DNA from 2 places in the Micromonospora sp. WMMB235 genome. Region 1 is predicted to be linked to the other one. Evidence: riboswitches for the same ligand, from Rfam matches in the RefSeq annotation. Region 1 holds a riboswitch; the other holds the start of a gene.

Region 1 (3,396 bases):
CTGGCGGGCCAGGTCGTCGGGGTCGGCGCCGCTCGCGCCGAGCATCCGGCGGGTGGGGTCGGCCTGGGCTGCGGCCCACAGCAGGTGCTCGACATTGAGGTACGGGCTGCCCCACTCCGTAGCCTGCTCGGCTGCCCGTTGCAGGAGTTGCCGCGACTCGGTGGAGAGCAGCCGGGACAGGTCGACCCGCTCCACCGGACGTCCCGCGAACGGGTCTCCGCCGAAGAACCGACTGATCAAGTCGTCCAAGGAGCCGCCGGGGATGCGGAACGCGTCGAGCGACATCTCATACCCTTTCTGCCGGTGGGGTGGGTCCTCGGCACAGGCCCACCTGAACGCTACGCACCTTTCGCCCACAGAGTTGGCCTTTATGGGTTTCTGGGGAGGCCAGGGTTTGTACTCGCTGCGGGTGCAGGGCAGCCACTGAGGGTGGTTGTCGCGGAGGTCGCACCGGAGCGTCCCAGGCGCTGGGCCCCGTCGGCGCCTGCGGCCTGCCCACCATCGGATCGGCGCCTTGACCGGCAGGCCGGGAGGCGCGGGACCCCGGTACCCGCGGACCCTGCGGTCTGCCCTCACGAGCGCTGCGTTGTTACCGGTGGACTTGACCCAGGCGTCCGGCAGGCGTCCGAGTTTGGCCACCGGCGGGGGACCGAATTGCGCTCAGTGTTCCGACAGCACCACGCTCTCCGCCGTCTTGCGCCCCAGACATCTCCGCCGAGTTCGGGCGGCGAAGGCGTGATCGAAAGGCGGCGGTGTACTTGCGGTCGCGGATGAGGAACCCTCCCCGCAGCACACCGGCCACCCCGCCCCACCCTCGATGCGCCCCGATCCGGTGATGGCTGTCGATTCCCAGATCGCGGACCTCACGGTACTCGCGCAGCGCCTTGTCGGGATTCGCCGCGAAGGTGGTGTCGGAGCCGATCTCGGGGACCAGATAGTGGTAGTTGGTGTCGAACCACTTCGTCAGTTCGAGCGCCGGCTCGGCATCGACGCCCCGGGCCATCGCGAAGTAGGTGTCGAGATCGCCGAGGCCGAGGCGGGCGAACCGGTGCGGGATCGCGCCGACAGCGACGGCCGTGTCGAGCACGTGGTCGTAGTAGGAGAACGTGTTCGACGGGATCGCATCCAGGCGCGCGTCGCGCAGCGTCCGCCAGACCTCCTCCCGTAGTGCGGCAGCGGTCGCCGCCAACTTCTCGGCGTCGATCCGGCCCGCCCAGTAGGCCTCGACCGCCTTCTTCAACTCGCGGTGCGCGCCGATGTGGGGGTAGCCGAGCACTGTGCTCTGCCCGAATGAGGTTGTCACTGTGGTCCTTCCCTCGAGGTGCCTGGCGGCCACGGGGGAAGGGGAAGGCGGGGTACGGCTGTCGCGTACCGGCTTTCCGCCCTGGCCCTCCCGAGAGGCCGCCGACGGCGCGCACCGGCGGTACGCGCAGTGCGGGCAGGTCTTCGGACTCGCGGCACGACCGGATCCACCCGGTCACCTACTGGCCGTCGCTTCCCAGACCTCGCGGTCCAGTGCTTCGTTGACGGCTGTCGTTCCCACTCACCGCTGCGGGGCAGTCCCGGATTCGCACCGGGTTCCCTCTTACGGCGCCCCACTCGCGCGGCGGGGGGGGCGCACCAGCGCCGTTGTCCATCGTATGGGGCGGTGGGCCGACGTGGTCGGTGTGTCCGCCCTGCGGGACAGCAAGCCGTCGCGGCAGCGGAGTGCTTGCGTGCGACGAGAGGGTGACGAGGGGCTAGAAGATGGGCCGGGTCGCGGTAGTCGTGGTCGGCGGATGCGCGCTGCCGAACCCGGTCTGAACCGCCCCGGGTGGAATGGTCGGTGCCGCCGACGAGGTAGTCGCCTCTCTCCGGCGCCGACGGCTGGCCCTGGCCCCTACCGGCGCGGCGCGGAACGCACGGACCGAGGGCTCTGCACCTGCCCGGCCGCTGGTCCGGCAGGTCGGCCAGCCGGACGGGCACCTGCCTTCGCCGTAGCGCTTGTCGTACTGGGCCACCGCGCGAGCGCGGGGGCAGACGAGGCCGTACCGGCTGGCCGTACGGGATGAATCACCACGAGGGCACCTGCCTCTGCCCCGGGGGGAGTGCGGCCAGGCGTCGGCGGCGCCGTGAGTCATCGCCCCCGCCGCACGTGGCGTGGGCGATGTCGGCATCGGCGATCGCGGACCGGCCGGGCTCGTTCCACGCCGAGGTCGTCGCACGGTCGCGGATTCACCTGTCGGCGGCATGAGAGGTTGCAACAGTGGTCGGGTGACCAGCGGAGAGGATGAGGTGGCCGGAGCCGGGCTGGGCGTCCGGCGAACCCTGGTCGCGACGCACGGCGGGGTGACGCGAGCCGAGCTCTTCCTCGATCTCGTGTTTGTCTTCGCCTTCATGAACGTCGCCGGCCTCATGGCCGCGCGGTCGGCCTTCGACGCGCTGGTCCAAGGCGGGCTCGTGCTCCTGCTGCTGTGGCGCAGTTGGGCCGGGTACGCCTGGGTCGGAAACCTGGTCCGGCTCGACCGCGGGATCCTGCCAATCGTCATGTTCATGGTTGCGACCGCGCTCCTGCTGGTCGCCGTCGCGATTCCGGATGTGTTCGTCGACCGGCACGCCGGGCTCTCCGCACCTCTCGTCTTCGTCGTCGGCTTTCTGAGCATCCGAGCCGTGTCGCTGTTGATCATCATGCGGAGCCGGCGACGCTCGACGCAGCAGTCGATCGCACCCGCCCGGCAGGCCTGGCTACCCCTGGCCGCCAGCGCCGTCCTGCTGCTGTGCGGGGCGCTGCTGCCCAGCCACCTCGCACCCGGACGCAGCGCCGGGCTGCTGCAGATCCTGCTCTTCGCGGTGGCGACCGCCGTCGACTACGTCGGGCTGCGCGCTCCAGGCACCGGCAGTTGGCAGCTCAGGTCGGTGCGGCACTGGGCAGAGCGGCACAACCTGATCATGCTGATCGCCTTGGGCGAGACGATCATCTCGATCGGCACGAGCCGGGGGTTCGCCGGCACACCCGCGATCACCTGGTCCGTGCTCGCCGGCTCCGGGCTCGCGCTCCTCGTCGTGGCGTTCCTCTGGTGGGCGTACTTCGACATCGCGGCGCTCGACGCGGAACAGACGCTGGAGTCCGTCCCCCACCACGCCCGGTCCCGGCTGGCCCGCGACGCGTACACCCTCCTGCACCTGCCGATGATCGCCGGGCTCATCCTGGTGGCGTTCGGGCTCAAGCACGCGCTGGGCGCCACCGAGATCGACACCGCAGAGAAGTGGGACGCCCCGGCTCTGTTCAGTCTCTACGGCGGGGTCGTCCTGTACCTGCTCGGGTTGGTGGCGTTCGAGTGGCGCATGGTCCGGCGAATCGGCCGGGGTCCGCTACTCGGCATCGTCCTGGTCGCGCTGCTGGCGCCGGTGGCCCGC
Region 2 (3,396 bases), 5.3 Mb from region 1:
CGCGCGCCGCAGCACCGACCGGATGCGCAGCACGAGTTCACGGGGCGAGAACGGCTTGGTTACGTAGTCGTCCGCGCCGACCTCCAGCCCGGCGACCCGGTCGGCCTCGTCCCCGAGCGCGGTGAGCATGACGACGGGCAGGCCGGGCAGCCGGCGACGCAGCCGCCGGCACACCTCGATGCCGTCGAGACCCGGCATCATCAGGTCGAGGACCACCAGGTCGGGTGGCTCCTCCTCGGCCGCGGCGAGCGCGTCCGGCCCGTCGAAGGACAACCGGACCCGGCAGCCGTCCTGTTCGAGGTAGCGCCGGACGACGTCGCTCACCGTCCGGTCGTCGTCGACGACGAGCACGTAGCGCCCCATGGGCCAGACGCTACCCATCGGCGTCCCGGTGCGGCGGCCCGCGGTCGACCCGTAAGCGGACGGAAAGATCTTTCCGCCGGCTACGCGCCTACCTTCGGAGCATGGGCAGAAGACGTGTGGTGTCGTCGGTGCTGGCCGTCGTGGCCGTCACCGGTCTCGGGGTGAGCCTGTACCTGTTCCAGCCGTGGCGGCTGGTGACCGACCGCGAGGTACGCGAGACGCTGCCCACTGTGGCGGAGCCCTCACCGGCGCCGGCCGGCACGACCAGCCCGTCACCGACCGGCGCGGCCCCCGCCGACGTGGTGCTCGCCGCCGGTGACTTCGTCACCCACGAGCACGACACGTCCGGCCGGGCGCAGCTCGTCCGTCTCGCCGACGGCCGCCGTCAGCTGCTCCTGCGCGGACTGGACACCTCCGACGGACCCGATCTGCGGGTGTGGCTCACCGACCGGAAGGTGCTGCCCGGCCGGGCCGGCTGGCAGGTGTTCGACGACGGCCGCTGGGTCGAGCTGGGCCGACTCAAGGGCAACATCGGCGACCAGGCGTACGACATCCCGGCGTCGGTGGACCTGGACGGTCTGCGCAGCGTGTCGATCTGGTGCAAGCGGTTCGCGGTGTCGTTCGGCGCGGCGCCGCTTGCCGCTGTGACGGGATCGGCGCCGGCCTGACGCCTGTGCCGCCGGCCTCGGACGCTGGTCTACGCTGCGGGAAGCGCTGGTTCACCCGGTCGGCGACGGCCGGGTGTCGTAAGAGGGAACCCGGTGGGAATCCGGGACTGCCCCGCAGCGGTGAGTGGGAACGACAGCCGTCAACAGCACTGGGCCACGGCCTGGGAAGCGACGGCCAGTAGGCGACCTCGTGTCACGCCCGCGAGTCCGAAGACCTGCCCGCGTCGCGCGTACCACCGGTGCGCGCCGCCGTCGACCTCGCGGGTGGGTCGGGCGGGTGACACGTCGTGCGCAGGGCCGTCGGCGTGTCCTCGACGTGCACACCCCGGCCGGTCGGCGGTCCGCTTCTGCGAGGACGGAACCGCACAGTGCCCGACACCATCACGCTCACCGGCCGACCACCGTCGGCCTCGCACCTGACCCTGTCGCAGATCATGGACCAGCACCACACCAACCTGATGGGCACGGTCCACGGCGGGCGGATCCTCAACCTGATCGACTCGGTCGCCGGTGTGGTCGCCGCCCGCCACTCCGACGGCCCGGCCGTCACCGCCGCCATCGACGAGACCGCGTTCCTGCGGGCGGTACGCGTCGGGGACGTGGTCCACGTGGACGCCCGGATCACCTGGGCCGGCCGCAGCTCGATGGAGGTGGCGGTGAAGGTCAGCGCGGACCGGTGGGACCGCGCGGTGCCGCCGGTGGACGTGGCGACCGCGCACCTGGTGATGGTAGCGGTGGACGACGACGGGCAGCCCCGGCCGGTGCCGCCGCTGCACGCCGAGACCGACGGCGACCGGCGGCGCTACCGGGAGGCGCAGATCCGGCGCGAACACCGGCTGGCGCTGCGCCGGGCGCTGCTCGACGGCGCCGGGGAGGGCTGACCGGTGCTCGGACTGTCGGCGGCCACGCTCGCGGGTTACCTCGCCGCCATCGTGGTGCTCATGCTCACCCCGGGGCCGGACATGATGTTCGTGCTCGCCAACGCCACCCGGTACGGCCCACGGGCGGGCGCGGTGGCCGCGCTCGGGGTCGCCGCCGGGGAGGCGGTGCACGTCGCCGCCGTGGTGGCCGGGCTCGCCACGCTGATCGCCGCGTCCCCGGTGCTGTTCACCGCGATCCGGTGGGCCGGTGCGGCGTACCTCATCGTGCTGGGCCTGCGGGCGCTGCGCGGCACGGGCCGGCCCGGCGCACCGGCGGACCGGCCGGACGGCGGCGCCGGGCGGGCGTTCCGGCGCGGGCTGCTGACGAACCTGCTCAACCCGAAGATGATCCTGTTCAGTGTGGCGTTCCTGCCGCAGTTCGTCCGGCCCGAGGCGGGCCCGGTGGCGGCGCAGCTGGTGCTGCTCGGGGCGCTGTTCGTCGCGGTGCAGCTAGCCGTGGACCTGGCGCTCGGGGTGGGTGCCGGGCGGTTCGCCAGCCGGTGGGGCGACAGCCGCTGGTCACGGCGCGTCGACCGGCTCTGCGCTGTCGCCTTCGTCGCGCTCGGCGTCCGGCTGGCCGCCGGCTGAGACGCACCGGGGCGCGGTGCGGGCGTCGGCTGGTCGGGGGTCGGCAATGCCCCGGCCGGTTGATCGACTCCATCACGCCGAGGTGGCGGCATCAGAAGCGCTCCGACCCCGCCACCTCGGCGAACTGGCGATGACCATGAGGCCGGTCCCGGTTCGGCTCCGCCGGCGTCCCGGACGCGGGCGGCCGCTCGCGGTCCAGGTGCAGGCGCAGCAGCACCCAGCCCAGCGACACGGCGCCGATGAACACGTACGCGGGCTGGGTGCCGAACGTGTCCCAGCAGGTGTGCAGCGTGACGGCGGCGGCGAAGGTGAGCAGGAACGCCGCCAGCTTCCGGCCGCCGGGCGCGGCGGCGAACGTGAACAGCGCGGCGGCGGTCAGCCCGGTCCAGGCCAGGTGCGCGGCGGGCGCGGTGAGACCGCGTACCAGCAGCGTCCGCTCGACCGCGCCGAGGTTGCCCTCCGACCCGACGAACGCGGCGAACGCGTAGCCCATGGTCTCCAGCGCGGCGAACCCGGCGCCGGAGGCCACGCCGATCACCAGGCCCTGCGCCGGGGACGGGTGCCGCCGCCACAGCAGCAGGATGCCGGCCGGCACGATCAGTTTGGCGGTCTCCTCGGCCAGGCCGACGAGCGCCATCGGCAGGACGCCGAGGCGGTGCAGGGTGCCGTACTCCAGCCAGCCGGCGGCGACCACGCCGACCACGCCGCCGAGGAGCGCGGCGACGCCGACGACGGAGCCGGGGACCGGGCGGCGGGCCGGCCGTCCCTGGGCGAAGGCCAGGAACGTGGCGGGCGCGACGCACGCGCCGAGCACGATCAGCGCCGGGACGAACGTGACGGTCCCGGTGCCGGCGAGT

The links. A riboswitch is a leader RNA that binds a small molecule or an ion and turns the genes downstream of it on or off. The one in region 1 is predicted to bind cobalamin.
Region 2: it holds a riboswitch for cobalamin, as region 1 does, so the genes downstream of both, BFV98_RS07045 (acyl-CoA thioesterase) here and BFV98_RS32925 (hypothetical protein) in region 1, are expected to answer to the same signal.

The regions. Positions count from the first base shown of each region.
Region 1 covers NZ_MDRX01000001.1:6,963,055-6,966,450, reverse strand. Annotated here, with positions in the region: gene BFV98_RS31010 (ATP-dependent Clp protease ATP-binding subunit) at 1-285, opposite strand, end outside; gene BFV98_RS32925 (hypothetical protein) at 590-1,276, opposite strand; cobalamin riboswitch at 1,420-1,640, opposite strand; gene BFV98_RS31000 (low temperature requirement protein A) at 2,254-3,396, shown strand, end outside.
Region 2 covers NZ_MDRX01000001.1:1,618,339-1,621,734, forward strand. Annotated here, with positions in the region: gene BFV98_RS07035 (response regulator transcription factor) at 1-363, opposite strand, end outside; gene BFV98_RS07040 (DM13 domain-containing protein) at 465-1,031, shown strand; cobalamin riboswitch at 1,062-1,269, shown strand; gene BFV98_RS07045 (acyl-CoA thioesterase) at 1,400-1,912, shown strand; gene BFV98_RS07050 (LysE family translocator) at 1,916-2,539, shown strand; gene BFV98_RS07055 (PrsW family glutamic-type intramembrane protease) at 2,631-3,396, opposite strand, start outside.